2 regions of the Synechococcus sp. HIMB2401 genome follow, and region 2 is predicted to be linked to the other one. Evidence: predicted binding sites of a transcription regulator. Region 2 holds the regulator's gene; the other holds the start of a gene.
The links. The regulator HrcA, encoded in region 2, represses chaperone genes, less so after heat shock. The targets are predictions, from matches to a motif close to TTAGCACTCNNNNNNNNNGAGTGCTAA.

Region 1 (7,840 bases), on a different contig from region 2:
CTGTCCGATAAGACTGACCCATAAAGACCGTCCGATAAGACGTCCGTCCACAGGCCCTTGGAACGGGAGCCGACACTCCATAGAACAGAACCAACGTTCAGCTCCACCCTTCGTGGCGGCACCGCGTCAACTGCTGCTGCGGCTCTGGGGTGTTGGAACCCTGGGACTGGTGCTGACGATTGCGACAGGTGCCTATTGGTGGGAACAACAACTGCCGAAGCGGCTGCAGAGCGCCCTCGCTGCCAACGACTACGAGGCCTGCATCCGCACCAGTGAGCAACTCGCCTCCCTGCGCTGGTTGGGGGAGGGCGCACCGGAGGAGCAGGCCCTCTGCCGCCAGAAGCACGCCGAACATCTCTGGGACCAAGGCGATTCGATCGCTGCCCTCACGCTGCAGCAGCAACTGGTCGCCTCGGGCCATGGCGACCTTGCCCTCCATCGCAAGACCCTCGAACGCTGGCGCCAGGCTCTGATGGATCAGGCGATTGCTCTGTTTCATGAGGGAGACCTGCAGCAGGCACTCGAGTTGCTGGATCCCCTCAAAGGCAGCGCGCGCAGCTCCATCAGCCAACTCAGTGCAACGCTGATGGAGAGCTGGAACCGCAACAAATTGGAACAGCGTCGGCTGGTTCAACTGGTGGAGCAAGAACGCTGGTGGGAGGCCTTGGACAGCCTCAACAAACTCGACCATCCCTTGTGGCAGCAGCGGGCAAGTGCCACCCGTCAAGAGGTGGAGAGTGCCATTCAGGCCCTCGATGAGGCTCAGCAACACCAACAGCACTCAGCGGTGCGTGCCGACGTCATCAGCGGTGATCGGCTGGATGCCGCTGTCGAGGATCAGTTGCTCCAAGGTCTGGACCCCTGGACGGCCTTTTCGATGGGCTGCAGGAGCCTTGGCGGTCGCGTCGAAGAGGACGGACCGGAAAGTTTCTGTCGACGCTCGTCCCCAAGCCCGTGACAAGATGAGCCCGTGGATCACTCAGGTGCAATGCAGGCGGGCGACAGGGTGACGGTGGAGGCATCCGTCGTTGTGTTCAACCATCCCGAACACCGGGGCAAAGCCTTTGACATGAAAGGGCAGACCGGAGAGGTGGCGAACGTTCTCAATGATTGGAAGGGTCGGGTGATCAGCCCAACGCTTCCTGTGATCGTTGCCTTCGGCCGCTACAAAGCCCATTTCCGCGCCGACGAACTCAAGCCTGCCGGCTGAGTCGGCTGAGGAACACCCCCTCCTCACCATCAACATCCCTGAGGCGGAGCTCGATGGTTTCGCTGCGTCGGGTCGGCACAACGCGACCACAGAAATCAGGCTGAATCGGAAGCTCCCGATGGCCTCGATCCACCATGGCCAGCAACATCACCCGCTGCGGCCGCCCCCAGCTCTGCATGGCCTCCAGGGCGGCACGCACCGTCCGCCCCGTGAAGATCACATCGTCCACCAGAATCACCTGGCGGTCCTCAATGCTGGTGGGGAGAGTCGTGAGCTGGGGCAGACGGGTGCCGATGCGCTCCAGATCATCGCGATGAAACGTGGGATCAATGGCCCCCTGGGAGATGGCATGACCCGTCAACCGCTCCAATTCCCGCGCCAAAACCCTGGACAACTGAACGCCGCGGGTGGGGATCCCCAACAGCATCAACCGACGGCTGTCTTCGGCGCTCTCCAACACCTGCGACGCCAAACGCGACAGCGTTAGACCAAGCTCACGCTCCGAGAGAATTTCGATCCGTTCAGGGTCGGCCATGGAGGATTGAGCGCTGCGGGGTGTGGGAATTGGCTGAAACTGCAGCTTGAGGGCTGGCGTGGCGTTAAGTTGATTCTGCAAGAGTCCTTAAGAACCGTCGGTCGCGGGTGAACGTGGGGAAAAGCACTACCAACGGTTCAGGACGCTCCGGGACAGTGGCACCGGTCGTTCTCGCCATTCTTGATGGCTGGGGTTACAGGAACGCAAGCGAGCACAACGCGATTCAGCAAGGCGGCACTCCTGTGATGGATGCCCTTTGGCATGCCTATCCACACACCTTGATTGAGGCCAGTGGCTCCCATGTGGGCCTCCCCGATCAACAGATGGGTAACTCTGAGGTGGGCCACCTCACCATCGGAGCCGGCCGCATCATTCGCCAGGAGTTGGTGCGAATCAGCGACACGGTGCGCAGCAACCAACTTGGCGACACGCAGGCACTCAAGGAATTGGCAGAGCGCACCCAAGGGCGGGGCGGCACCTTGCACCTGCTCGGCCTCTGCTCCGATGGGGGCGTCCACAGCCACGTGGACCATCTCTGTGGACTGATCCAGTGGGCAGCGGACAGCGGCATCTCTGATGTCGCCGTGCATGCCATCACCGATGGTCGCGACACACCGACCCAGAGCGCACCGGGATACATCAGCCAGGTGGAAGCGGCCCTGAGCCGAAGCGGCGTTGGCCAGCTCGCCAGCCTCTGTGGCCGGTACTGGGCCATGGACCGGGACCAGCGCTGGGAGCGGATCGAAAAGGCATACAACCTCTACACCGATCCCAACATCGCCGTCGACAGCCGAACGGCAGAGCAGGTGCTGGCGGAGAGTTATGCCGAGGACATCACCGATGAATTCCTCGAACCGGTGCGTCTTCAGAACAGCGTCATCAAAGACGGTGACAGCGTTCTGGTGTTCAACTTCCGACCCGATCGCGCCCGCCAGATCGTGCAAGCGCTCTGCCTCCCCGATTTCGAGGGCTTCGAGCGCAGCCACACGCCGGAATTGGATGTGGTCACCTTCACCCAGGTGGAACAAGACCTTCCCGTTCAAGTGGCCTTCCCCCCCGAGCCGCTCGACCAATTGTTGGGGCAGGTGGTGGCAGACGCCGGGCTGAAGCAGTACCGCACCGCTGAAACTGAGAAGTACCCCCACGTCACGTACTTCATGAACGGTGGCATCGAACAGCCACTGGCGGGAGAAGACCGTCACTTGGTGCCATCGCCGAGGGTCGCCACCTACGACCTCTCACCGGCGATGTCGGCGGAGCAACTCACCGACAGCTGTATTTCTGCCATTGAGAAGGCGGACTATTCGCTGATTGTGATCAACTACGCCAACCCCGACATGGTGGGGCACACCGGTGTGATGGAGGCCGCCAAGGAAGCCATCCAAACCGTGGATGCCTGCATTGGCCGGTTGTTGGATGCGGTGGGACGCCAAGGCGGAACCATGCTGATCACGGCTGATCACGGCAATGCCGAATTGATGAAGGGTCCGGATGGCCAAGCCTGGACAGCCCACACCACCAATCCTGTGCCTGCGATCCTGATCGAAGGTGAACGGCGCAAACTGCCTGGCCATGGCAACGCCATCACACTGCGCGATAACGGGGGGCTGGCCGATATCGCTCCGACGTTGCTGCAAATTCTTGACCTTCCGCAACCGGCTGCCATGACTGGCCAAAGCCTGATTGCCCCCATGTCCAACATGGACCCCACCCCCAAGACCGCTCGCCTTCCTCTTTCCGTTTGATGCTCACCTCAATTTTGTCCTGGAGCTGGATCGGCACCGGCCTTCTGTTGATCGTCTTGGTGCTGCTGCATAGCCCCAAAGGTGATGGCATGGGTGGCTTGGCAGCAAGCGGCAGCTCCATGTTCAGCAGCGCCAGCAGCGCCGAAGCAACGTTGAACCGTCTGACATGGACATGCCTGGCGTTGTTTTTGTCCTTGGCTGTGATCCTGAGTGCTGGCTGGTTGAACTAAACCAACCCGCTCACAAACTCAATTTCCAGCACACATATTTTGAAGGAAGCTTCAATCTGATGACTGGAATGCTGCTCATCAACTTGCCGCTCTGTTCCAATCAATTTTGCGAACAGAAGTTACACAAGAAAGCACATAGAGCACGAATCAAGAATACTGAGGCACAACTGAGGCGGTATTGCAAGATCACCAAACAAAGAATTCTTCAAGCAGCCTGAATTGATGTGATCCCTAGCGGCCTTGAACTTAAGCCGTGAGACTTCAGATTCCAGAAACATTACTCAGGGCTTTGCAACCCTGATTTCAGAAAAGCAATTTCCTTGTAGACCCGATCAAGCTCGTACAACGTTTTTGTTTCCTTCTTTTCAAGGATTTCAACCCGCTTCAACAGATCCTCCAACAACTTGTTTTGCAAAGATTCAACCTGAACTTGCCTTTTTTGCACGCCTTTTGAGGGAGCAGAAGCCGTGCTGGCCGGAGAAAGAATGCCTCCATCCGTTTCGACGTACAACAAGGCAAGACGCTCCAACACCTTGGAGTAGGCCTTGTCTTGTTGTCGGCAAAGGGCTTTGAAACGCTGCAGCGTCTCTGGAGCGAACTGGGCGGCGAAAGCTCCGGGGCGCTGGGGCATTTGTCCCGACACATCGATACGCAGCAAGACATTAGCCGGCACCTCTCCGCACTCCCCAATTCTTCATGACCGGCAACCAACGCCGGCCCCCAGGCGCCACATGTCTTGTAAAAACTAGTTCCCACAAGACAGTATCCGAACATAAAAAAGAGGCCCCGCAGGACCTCTTGGCATGACTTGAGTTGGGGTGATCGGGTGGCCTCCCGACCACCCGAAGTCAATCAGTAGTCGAAGTCGCCGCCGCCCATGCCGCCGCCGGCAGGAGCTGCTTCCTTCTTCTCGGGCAGATCAGCCACGATGCACTCGGTGGTGAGCACCATGCCAGCGATGGATGCGGCATTTTGCAGACCGGAGCGGGTCACCTTGGCGGGATCGACGATGCCGGCAGCCAGCATGTCGACGTACTCGCCGGAGGCAGCGTTGAAGCCTTCGGCACCAGCGCGAGCCTTGACGTTCTCAGCCACAACAGCGCCGTTGGCACCTGCGTTTTCAGCGATGCGCATCAGCGGAGCGGTAAGAGCAGCAGCCACGATGTTGGCGCCGATCAGTTCCTCGCCGGACAGGCTGGAGGCTGCCCACTGCTCCAGGGCCGGAGCCAGGTGAGCCAGGGTTGTGCCGCCGCCAGGAACGATGCCTTCCTCAACAGCCGCCTTGGTGGCGTTGATGGCGTCCTCGAGACGGAGTTTCTTGTCCTTCATCTCGGTTTCGGTGGCTGCACCCACCTTCACCACAGCCACGCCACCGGCCAGCTTGGCCAGGCGTTCCTGCAGCTTCTCCTTGTCGTAGGTGGAGTCGGTCTCGTCCATCTGCTTCTTGATCTGTTCGCAGCGGGCGCCGACAGCCGCCTCGTTGCCCTCGGCAACGATGGTGGTGGTGTCCTTATTGATGGTAATGCGACGGGCGGTGCCCAGCATCTCGAGCTTGGCGTTCTCCAGCTTGAGACCGGCATCTTCGGTGATCAGCTGACCGTTGGTCAGCACAGCCATGTCTTCCAACATGGCCTTGCGGCGATCACCAAAACCAGGAGCCTTCACAGCGGCCACGTTCAGCACACCGCGCAGACGGTTCACCACCAGAGTGGCCAGGGCTTCCTTCTCGATGTCCTCAGCAATGATCAGCAGAGGCTTGCCGGTGCGGGCGATTTGCTCCAGCACAGGCACCAGATCTTGCACCAGACCGATCTTCTTGTCGGTGAGAAGGATGTAAGGCTCGTCGAGGACGGCTTCCATCCGCTCGGTGTCGGTGGCGAAATAAGGGGAGATGTAGCCCTTATCGAAGCGCATGCCCTCGGTGACCTCGAGTTCGGTCTCCATGGACTTGCCCTCTTCGAGGGAAATCACACCTTCCTTGCCAACCTTGTCCATGGCATCGGCAATCATCTTGCCGACTTCTTCATCGTTGCCAGCGGAGATGGTGCCGACCTGAGCGATGGCATTGCTGTCAGCGATGGGCTTGGCCATTTCCTTGATCTTGCTGACCAGGAAATCGGACGCCTTGTCGATGCCCTTCTTCAGGGTGATGGCGTTGGCACCGGCAGCCACGTTGCGCAGACCCGCCTTGACCATGGCGTGGGCCAGAACGGTGGCCGTGGTGGTGCCGTCACCGGCAGCGTCGTTGGTTTTGGAGGCGGCCTGACGGATCAGAGCAACACCGGTGTTCTCGATGTGGTCTTCGAGCTCGATCTCCTTGGCGATGGTGACGCCGTCATTGATGATCTGGGGTGCACCGAACTTCTTCTCGAGCACCACGTTGCGGCCCTTGGGACCCAGGGTCACGGCAACGGCTTCGCAGAGGATGTCGATGCCTTTTTCGAGAGCGCGACGGGCGTTCTCGTTGTAGATGATGCGCTTTGCCATGGAAGGCGGTTCCTAATGAAGAGGATGGTTAAGGGAGGCTGAGTTGAGACTCAAGCCGCAATGCAGCAGGGCTGATCTCAGTTGACGACAGCCAGGATGTCCTTCTCGGACAGCAGCACGTATTCATCGCTGCCGAGCTTGATGTCGGTGCCGGCGTACTTGCTGTAGAGAACCTTGTCGCCCACACCAACTTCGGGAGCCTGACGGCTGCCGTCGTCGTTGCGCTTGCCGGGGCCCACCTGAACCACTTCACCCACCTGGGGCTTTTCTTTGGCGGTGTCAGGCAGAAGGATGCCGCCGGCAGTCTTCTCTTCGGATTCAGAGACTTTGACGAACACGCGGTCGCCGAGGGGTTTAACGGTCGAGACGCTGAGAGAAACAGCAGCCATGGGTACTTGCAGGAGCAGGGACAGGGCGCAATGCGCCACGCATCGACGCGAGTTGGCACTCGATGCCGATGAGTGCCAACGTATGCAAACGACCACCCCTCGGGCCATACCCCAAGCTGTGCGGGTGACCGAACCGGAGGGGGTGCAACCACAGCGGTGGTATGGTTGCGCCGCTCTGAATGGGTCCGAGCGCGCAGCGCCTGTTCCCGCAACTCTCCTTCCTATGGTCGCTTCTGCTCCTGCATCTGCTGGCACCAAGGGTGTGATCCGTCAGGTGATCGGCCCGGTTCTGGACGTGGAATTTCCCGCCGGGAAACTGCCCAAGATCTATAACGCCTTGCGCATCGAGGGGAAAAACCCCGCAGGTGACGACGTCGCCCTGACCGCTGAGGTTCAACAGCTTCTGGGTGATCACCGGGTTCGTGCCGTTGCCATGAGTGGCACCGACGGTCTAGTGCGCGGCATGGAAGCCGTTGACACCGGTGCACCGATCTCCGTGCCCGTGGGTGAAGGCACCCTCGGCCGCATCTTCAACGTGCTGGGCGAGCCCGTCGACGAGCAGGGCCCCGTCAACACCACTGCCACCGCTCCCATCCACCGAGATGCCCCCAACATCACCGAGCTTGAGACCAAGCCGAAGGTGTTCGAGACCGGCATTAAGGTGATCGACCTCCTGGCTCCCTATCGCCAGGGAGGCAAGGTCGGCCTGTTCGGCGGCGCCGGCGTGGGCAAGACCGTGCTGATTCAGGAGCTGATCAACAACATCGCCAAGGAGCACGGCGGTGTGTCTGTGTTCGGTGGTGTGGGTGAGCGCACCCGTGAGGGCAACGACCTCTACGAGGAATTCAAGGAATCCGGCGTGATCAACGCCGACGACCTTTCCAAGTCGAAGGTGGCCCTCTGCTACGGCCAGATGAACGAGCCCCCCGGCGCCCGGATGCGCGTGGGCCTCTCCGCTCTGACCATGGCTGAGCACTTCCGCGACGTGAACAAGCAGGACGTGCTGCTGTTCGTGGACAACATCTTCCGCTTCGTGCAGGCCGGTTCCGAGGTGTCCGCACTGCTGGGCCGCATGCCTTCCGCTGTGGGCTACCAGCCCACCCTGGGCACCGACGTGGGTGCCCTGCAGGAGCGTGTTGCATCCACCGTTGAAGGTTCGATCACCTCGATTCAGGCCGTTTACGTGCCTGCTGACGATCTGACCGACCCCGCACCGGCCACCACCTTCGCTCACCTCGACGCCA
Region 2 (7,840 bases):
AGGACTTGGCAGGAGGGGTGAGGGTCTCCAACACCTGAGACGGCAGCTGACCAGCCCGGGGACGATCTGCGGCAACACCATGGGGATCCATCTCGCCCGCCGGCAGATAGGCGAGTTCCCTGAGGGGAACAACTGAGGGGTCGGTGGTGACGCTGGTGGGAAGGCGCCCGAGGGCCACGTTGTCGTAGTTGAGGCTGTGGCGATCAAAAGCCGCCAGCTCGTACTCCTCCGTCATCGAGAGGCAGTTGGTGGGGCAGTACTCAACGCAATTTCCGCAGAAAATGCAGACGCCGAAGTCGATGGAGTAGTTGCGCAGCTCCTTCTTCTTCGTGGCCTTGTTCATCACCCAATCGACCACCGGAAGATTGATCGGGCAGACCCGCACGCACACCTCACAGGCGATGCACTTGTCGAACTCGTAGTGAATCCGGCCCCGATAACGCTCGGAAGGAATGAGCTTCTCGTAGGGGTACTGCACCGTGACCGGACGGCGCTGCATGTGGTCGAAGGTGACCGAAAAGCCTTGGGCCAGATTCCGGGCTGCATCGACTGCATCCCGGGTGTAATCACCGACCTGTTTGAGGAAGCCGAACATGGTCTGAAGGGGAGAGAACGAAGCGGAACCGGGAGCGAAGAAATCCTAGGTAGGAAAACCTAGCCGCCGAATGCAACGGGGAATGCGAGCTTGAGGGCTGCTGTCACCAGAAGGTTCACCAGGGACAGGGGCAGCAGGAACTTCCAGCCGAGATCGAGCAGCTGGTCAATGCGCACGCGGGGGGTGGTCCAGCGCAGCAAGATCGCCACGAACACCAGCAGATAGGCCTTGAGCACCGTCATCACGATGCCAACGGTGCCCGTGATCACCTGCACCACGGGGGCATCGATGGGCTGGTTCAACCAGCCGGCCAGCCACTCCACAGGAATCGGAAAGCCCCAACCACCGAGATACAGAACGCTGACCAGGACGGCCGAGAGCACCAGGTTGATGTAACCCGCCAGGTAGAAGAGAGCGAACTTCATGCCCGCGTACTCGGTCTGATAGCCGGCGACCAGCTCTTCCTCAGCTTCGGGAAGGTCGAAGGGCAGCCGCTCACACTCGGCCAGGGCACAGATCCAAAAAATCAGGAAGCCCACCGGCTGGCGCCAGATGTTCCAGCTCAAGATGCCGGCACCGGTCTGCTGACCCACGATGTCGACCGTGCTCAACGAGTTGGTCATCATCACGATGGCCAGCACAGCCAGAGCCAGAGGAATTTCGTAGCTGATCGATTGAGCCGCGGCCCGCAGCCCACCGAGCAGCGAGTACTTGTTGTTGGATGCATAGCCGCTCATCAGCAAGCCGATCGGCTGGATGCTGCTGAAGGCGATCCATAGGAAAATCCCCACGCCCACATTGCTGATCAGCAGGTTCTGGCCGAAAGGAATGATCAGCCAGGAAATGATCACCGGCACAACCACCAGCACCGGGCCGAGGGTGAACAGCAGGCTGTCGGCCCGCGCCGGGATGATGTCTTCCTTGACGAGCAGCTTGAGGCCGTCGGCCAAGGGCTGAAGCACGCCCAGGGCACCGGCGTACTCCGGACCGATTCGCTGCTGGACAGCGGCGGAAATCTTGCGTTCCAGCCACACCGAAACCAGCACACCCACCACTGCAGCCACCAGAACCAGCAGCATCGGCAGCGGCAGCCAAAGCAGCCTCGCCACCTCCGGGGAGAAGCCAAACCCTTGCAGGGCCTGGCTAAAGCTCAATTCCAGGTCCAGTCCCGGACTCACCATGGTGTCGACGGAAGTGGATGCAACTTAGGCGGCCGGAGCCGAGACGCGCTCCTCAATGGGCATCCAGGAGCGTGGCTGGGATCCGGAGTAGATCTGCGAAGGCCGGAAAATTCGGTTCGCCCCGAGCTGCTCCCGCCAATGGGCCAGCCAGCCGGCAACCCTGGCGATGGCGAAGACCGGCGTGAACAGATCCCTGGGGATGCCGAGCTTGCGGTACACCAGGCCCGAATAGAAATCGACGTTGGGATAGATGCCTTTGGGGCCGAGACGGGACGCTGCTTCTGCTTCGATCGCCCGGGCCACGTCGTAGAGGTCGTCATGGCCGAAGCTGGCGAACATCTCCTCCACCAGGGCCTGCAGGATCACGGCACGGGGATCCTTGACCTTGTATTCCCGGTGGCCGAAGCCCATGATTTTGCGCTTGGCCGCGATGGCTTCATCCAGGAAAGCGCCAGCGTTCTCGGGACTGCCCACCTGCTCGAGCATGGCGAGGACATCTTCATTGGCGCCGCCGTGAAGTGGGCCCGCCAGGGTGCCCACGGCTGAAGCCACCACGGCGTAGGGGTCGGTGAGGGTGCTGGCGGTGACCCGGGCACTGAAGGTGCTGGCGTTGAGGCTGTGCTCGGCATGGAGCATCAAGCAACGATCAAAGATTCGTGCCGCCAGGGGATCCGGCTCACGTTCGGTGAGCATGTAGAGGAAATTGGCGGAGTAGGCCAGATCATCCCGGGGCTGGATTGGGTCCTGGCCTTTGCGGATCAGCTGAAAAGCGGCCACCATCGTGGGAATCTTGGCGATCAACCGCACCACCGCGTCATAGATGTATTGCGGGTCGTCGATCGCCCGGCGCGAATAGAACAGCCCCAGGGAAGCGGCACTGGACTGCAGCGCGTCCATCGGATGGCCACTGGCCGGGAAGCACTTCATCATGTCCCGCACCCGGAAGCTGACCCGCCGGTGCATCTGCACCGCGTGCTCAAACTCCGCCAGCTGGTCGCGGCTGGGGAGCTCTCCCCAAATCAGCAGGTAAGCCGTTTCCAGAAAACTGCTGTTGGCCGCCAGATCCTGCATCGGATAGCCGCGGTAGGTGAGCAGCCCTTGCTCTCCATCGATGTCGCAGATCGCCGACTGGGTGGCCGGCACGCCATCCAGGCCTGGACGCAGTTCGATCCCGGTCCGCGCATGGCGCAGGTCGCCTGTCTGCTGCTGGGCCACCGCCTGATTGCCTCTAACAGCAACCTAAATCGTCAATCAACAGTGCTGGCCGAAGCAAGGCCTTCAACTGCCACTGGCCCGCGGAACGGCGCAGCTGAATCACGCCGGCTTTCTTCAGCACCAGGGCACCTGGGGCACACCCCAGAAGACCGCAGGCCAGATCGCCAAGATCCGGCTCATGACCGACCAAGCCAAGCCGTTGATCAAAGGCGGTCACCAGCATGTTGAGGTCCCCTCCAGGCTGAAGCCGTTCATCCACCGCGAGTTCAGAAGCGAGCCCCGCCTCCAACGCCAGTTCCGCCGTTTGCAGAGCCCGGCGATAAGGGCTGGACAGCAAGCGATCCAAGCGCAGCCCGCGTTGCACCAGGGCCGCCATCACCTGCTGGGTTCGCTGACGGCCAGTGGCGGTCAGGGGTCGATCCGGATGGTCCTGGCCCGCCTGGCGGGGTTCGGCGATGCCATGCCGCAACAGAACCAGGTCAGCCGAGTTCGAGCCGGGCATGCAAAGGAATCTCGGTACTGCCTTGCTCCTGACGATCAACGTCGACGGCCACCGCAAGGCCGCGGACCTGATCCTGAAGCGGTCGCCCCGCCATCACCTGCAGCAGGGCCCAGGGCCGCCATTGCCCCAACAGCGCACGGGCCGGCTCATCCGCCAGCAGGAGGGCCTGCGCTGGTTGGGCGGAGGCTGTGAGCTCCTGCCACTGGTTCAAGCGGGGCTGGAGGACACGCCCGTTCTGGCGCTGCGACAAAGCCATCAAGGACTCGCCCCACCAGTTCAGCGCAGACGAGCGAACCTGAGCCACGGCCAACTGGGCATCCACCCCAGGCTGGCGTCCCCGCTGGCGCACCAGCCGCGTCCACACGCTCAGCACCTCGCCATCTCCCTCCAGCTCAGAACGGGTCAGACCCTGCTCCTGCAAACGCGCATCCACCGCATCCCTGGTGGGAGTTTGCGGGCGGGTGGCCAGCAGCCAGCCCTCGGGTTGGTCCTGCCAGAGGAGAGGGCCAGCATCGGCCCCCACAACAGCATCGGCCGCCGGCTGGTCCGCCAAGCGCTGCTCCAGCAAGGGAGCGAACCATTGGGCCAGCGGATGGCTTTCGCTGGGATCCAACAAACGGGCCGGACTCTGGAGCTGAGCCAGCCAGCGGGCATGGCCGCCCGCCGACGCCGTCAGATCCGTGAGCCCAGGCCAGGGGTCGGTGCCAAGGGCTTGCCGGAACCCGAGGCGCCCATCCACCGCCAGGGTTGAACCCTCCGGACGCAGTGATGCCACGAGTCCGCTCAGATCGTCCCGTTGGGCCACCAGCTGCGGAAGCTGCAGCCAATGCTCAAGGGCATGGGGAGATGCCGTGAGCAGAGCCACGCCTTCGCCGAGCTCAGCCACCTGACGTTGCAAGCGTTGATCGCCCAGCTGATGCTGATCCGGAAGCTGGGAGACATCGAGGGCCTGCTCCAGCACACCCCGGCCTGAGGCCACCAGCAGCAGATCGTCGTCAATCAAGGCCGTGGCCAGGGGTTGGGGGTCATGCCCCACCAACGCCCCCTGGCCGCTGATCACACCGATGCCGCGGTAACTGCTGATCTGCAGGTCGGTGCCCGCCAGGCTGCGGGTCTGCCAGAACCGTTGCAGAAAGCGCCGGGCTCCGTCGTCATCCCGACTGGTCAAAGCCAACACCCAAGCGGCGTTGGAATTCCCATCGGTGAGGGTGAGACTGACCTCCTCGCCAAGCCAGGGCTCCAGCTCAAGACCGAACTGGAGGCCCGCCAAAGCAAAGACGCCTTCGCGCCACTGCCGGGCGCCATCACGAGCATCGCGGCGTTGGGAGGCAGGGGCAACGGCCTGGGCGTAGGCCGGCAACCGTCCTGGATCGGCCAACCAATGGAGGGACAAGTCAGCATCCCGGGGCACAAACCGGGCCGCCCGAGGCAGATGCAACGGCTGCTCCGCCAACTGCAGGGGGCTCTGGCGGTTCATGGTCCAGAGCAGGCCAGCGGCCAGCAAAATCAGCGACAACAGCACAGCGCCGGCAGCGCTGAGGAAGGGGCGGGCCTTCATGGGCCGGCGGTCTCGGGTCGCCTCATCTTTGTCCATCACCGCAGAATGGCGCCATGGGCCAATCCCAACAACCACAACCAATCCAAGCCTCTGAACTGCAGCAATGGCTGCAAAGCGAGCGACCTTCACCGCAACTGGTGGATGTGCGCGAGGAGGCTGAGCTCGCGATCGCTGCCTTTCCAGGTGCGGTGCTGCACCGCCCCCTGAGCCAATCCAATGCATGGCTTGGAACACTGCAGGCCGACCTCAACCCCGATCAACCCGTCGTGGTGGTCTGCCATGCCGGCGTGCGCAGCTACCACTTCGGCCTGTGGCTGCTGGACCAACCCTGGGGCCTTGAGGTGTGGAACCTTGAGGGAGGCATTGATGCCTGGAGCCTTCAGGTGGATCCCAGCGTTCCCCGCTACTGATGAGCAAGCCCCTGTCCCTTCGGCAAGAACAGGTGCTTCAGGCGACGGTGCACCACTACGTCGACACGATGGAGCCGGTGGGCAGCCGCACCCTGGTGCAACGCTTCGGCATTCCCGCCAGCTCCGCCACCGTTCGCTCCGCCATGGGGGCGCTGGAGCGCCGAGGACTGCTGCATCAACCGCACACCTCCGCCGGACGCGTTCCCAGTCCGATGGGATACCGGCACTACGTGGACGCGTTGCTGCCGGAACCCGGCATCGCCGTTCAACACCTGGAACGGGAGCTCACCGGCCTCAGTCTTCGTTGGGCCGGTTTGGACGACCTGCTGATGCATCTGGCCCGGCGGCTGACGGATTTCACCGGTCTGATGAGCCTGATCACCCAACCGCAGCAAGAGAACCAGCAACTGGAGACGATCCGTCTGGTGCCCAGCGGTGATCGACTGCTGGCGATGCTGGTGGAAGCCAATGGCCGCGCTAGCCACCTCAACCTGCGTCTGCCCCACGGGGCTGAAGCCGAACTCACCGCGATGGAACGCTGGGCGTCGGCCCAGCTCGAGCAGGGCGACCTGAACTGGGACGCACTGCCCAGGCAGCTGCAACGCAGCGGCGCTGTGCTGCGCAACGCCCTTGAGCAGCCCACCCCCGCCAACTCCACACAGGTGGTGGTGCATGGCCTTTCAAGGCTGGTGAGCGAACCGGAATTTGAAAGCACCTCCAGCCTTCGGCCGCTGCTGGAACTGATCGATGACCAACCCGCCACCTTGATCAGCCGCGGTGAATCCGCACGGGTGTGGATCGGCGAGGAACATCCCCAGCCAGCCCTGGAGGCCTGTGCCGTGGTTCAGGCGCCCTACCGCTGCAACGAGGGGCTCGGCCATGTGGCTCTGGTGGGGCCGATGCGGATGGCGTACGCCACGGCACGAGCCGCCGTGCAGCGGGTGGCCCGCCACCTGGAATTGCTGCTGGCCTGAGGATCACTCCTTAGAGCTGATCCCCCAGCTTCTCCGCCACGGTGTTGACGTCCTTGTCGCCGCGGCCGGAGCAGTTGATCACCACTTCCGTGCCATCGGCCAGGGTGGGGCAGAGCTGCTCAAGCCAGGCGAAGGCGTGGGCGGTTTCCAGGGCCGGAATGATGCCCTCAAGTTCACTCACCAGGCGCAGGGCATCGAGGGCCTGTTGGTCGGTGACTGCGGCGTACTCAGCACGCCCGATCTCCCGCAAGTAGCTGTGCTCCGGCCCCACACCGGGGTAATCGAGACCTGCACTGATGGAGTGGGCCTCCATCACCTGACCGTCACCGTCCTGCAGCAGCAGGCTCATGGCGCCGTGAAGCACACCGGCACGACCCTCGGTGATCGTCGCGGCGTGGCGACCGGTGGCCACACCATCACCGGCGGCCTCAACACCGATCAGCCGCACAGACGTTTCCTGCACAAAGGGATGGAACAGGCCCATGGCATTGGAGCCACCGCCAACGCAGGCCATCAGAACGTCGGGCAGCCGGCCGAAGGCGTCCTGACACTGCTGCTTGGACTCCTCACCGATCACGGCATGGAAATCCCGCACCAACATCGGATAGGGGTGCGGACCAGCGACGGATCCAAGGATGTAGTGGGTGGTCTCTACGTTGGTCACCCAGTCGCGGATCGCCTCACTGGTGGCGTCCTTGAGGGTGGCGGTGCCGGCCGTCACCGGTTGCACCATGGCGCCCAGCAGGCGCATGCGGAAGACGTTGAGGGCCTGACGGCGCATGTCTTCCGCGCCCATGTAGATCACGCACTCCAGACCAAAGCGGGCACAGACCGTGGCCGTGGCGACGCCGTGCTGCCCCGCACCAGTCTCGGCAATGATCCGCTTCTTACCCATGCGCAGGGCCAGCAGGGCCTGCCCCAAGGCGTTGTTGATCTTGTGGGCACCGGTGTGGTTCAGGTCTTCACGCTTGAGCCAGATGCGGGGGCCACCGTCGGCTCGGCGGTAGTGGGCGGTGAGACGCTCGGCCTCATACAACGGTGTCGCCCGGCCGACGTAGTTCTTGAGCAGACGGTTGAGCTCGGCGGTGAAGGCGGGATCGTTCCAGGCCTGGGCCGCTGCTTGCTCCAGTTCCGCCAAGGCCGGCATCAGGGTCTCGGGCACGTACTGGCCACCGAATCGTCCAAAGCGGCCATGGGCACCGGGGCGCACCGCTGGCTGCAGGCTGGAGGGATCCGGAGTGCTGGCGTTGGGCAGGGTGCTGGTCACGGATCCACGGCGGAGCGTCGGCTCAGCGTAAGCAGGCGGTCACGCCATGGGGCGCCGCATCGGCGCTCATCGACAATGCAAGCCGGTTGCGACGGGTGAATGCCGAAGGGAGGCTGGCAAGAATTCAGCAGTGCCGAG

Region 1: the regulator HrcA is predicted to act here: its motif matches at 6,649-6,675, upstream of groES (co-chaperone GroES).

What each region holds. Positions count from the first base shown of each region.
Region 1 covers NZ_JBDJKK010000004.1:125,015-132,854, forward strand. The annotation lists gene AAXE93_RS10095 (Hsp70 family protein) at 1-11, shown strand, start outside; gene AAXE93_RS10100 (hypothetical protein) at 113-958, shown strand; gene AAXE93_RS10105 (ferredoxin-thioredoxin reductase variable chain) at 989-1,210, shown strand; gene pyrR (bifunctional pyr operon transcriptional regulator/uracil phosphoribosyltransferase PyrR) at 1,194-1,745, opposite strand; gene gpmI (2,3-bisphosphoglycerate-independent phosphoglycerate mutase) at 1,853-3,490, shown strand; gene secG (preprotein translocase subunit SecG) at 3,490-3,720, shown strand; gene AAXE93_RS10125 (hypothetical protein) at 3,998-4,378, opposite strand; gene groL (chaperonin GroEL) at 4,573-6,207, opposite strand; gene groES (co-chaperone GroES) at 6,285-6,596, opposite strand; gene atpD (F0F1 ATP synthase subunit beta) at 6,820-7,840, shown strand, end outside.
Region 2 covers NZ_JBDJKK010000002.1:31,808-39,647, forward strand. The annotation lists gene ndhI (NAD(P)H-quinone oxidoreductase subunit I) at 1-595, opposite strand, end outside; gene nuoH (NADH-quinone oxidoreductase subunit NuoH) at 655-1,773, opposite strand; gene AAXE93_RS05110 (citrate synthase) at 1,801-2,991, opposite strand; gene sixA (phosphohistidine phosphatase SixA) at 3,005-3,493, opposite strand; gene AAXE93_RS05120 (DUF3352 domain-containing protein) at 3,471-5,087, opposite strand; gene AAXE93_RS05125 (rhodanese-like domain-containing protein) at 5,105-5,461, shown strand; gene hrcA (heat-inducible transcriptional repressor HrcA) at 5,461-6,435, shown strand; gene trpB (tryptophan synthase subunit beta) at 6,446-7,702, opposite strand; gene AAXE93_RS05140 (translation initiation factor) at 7,802-7,840, shown strand, end outside.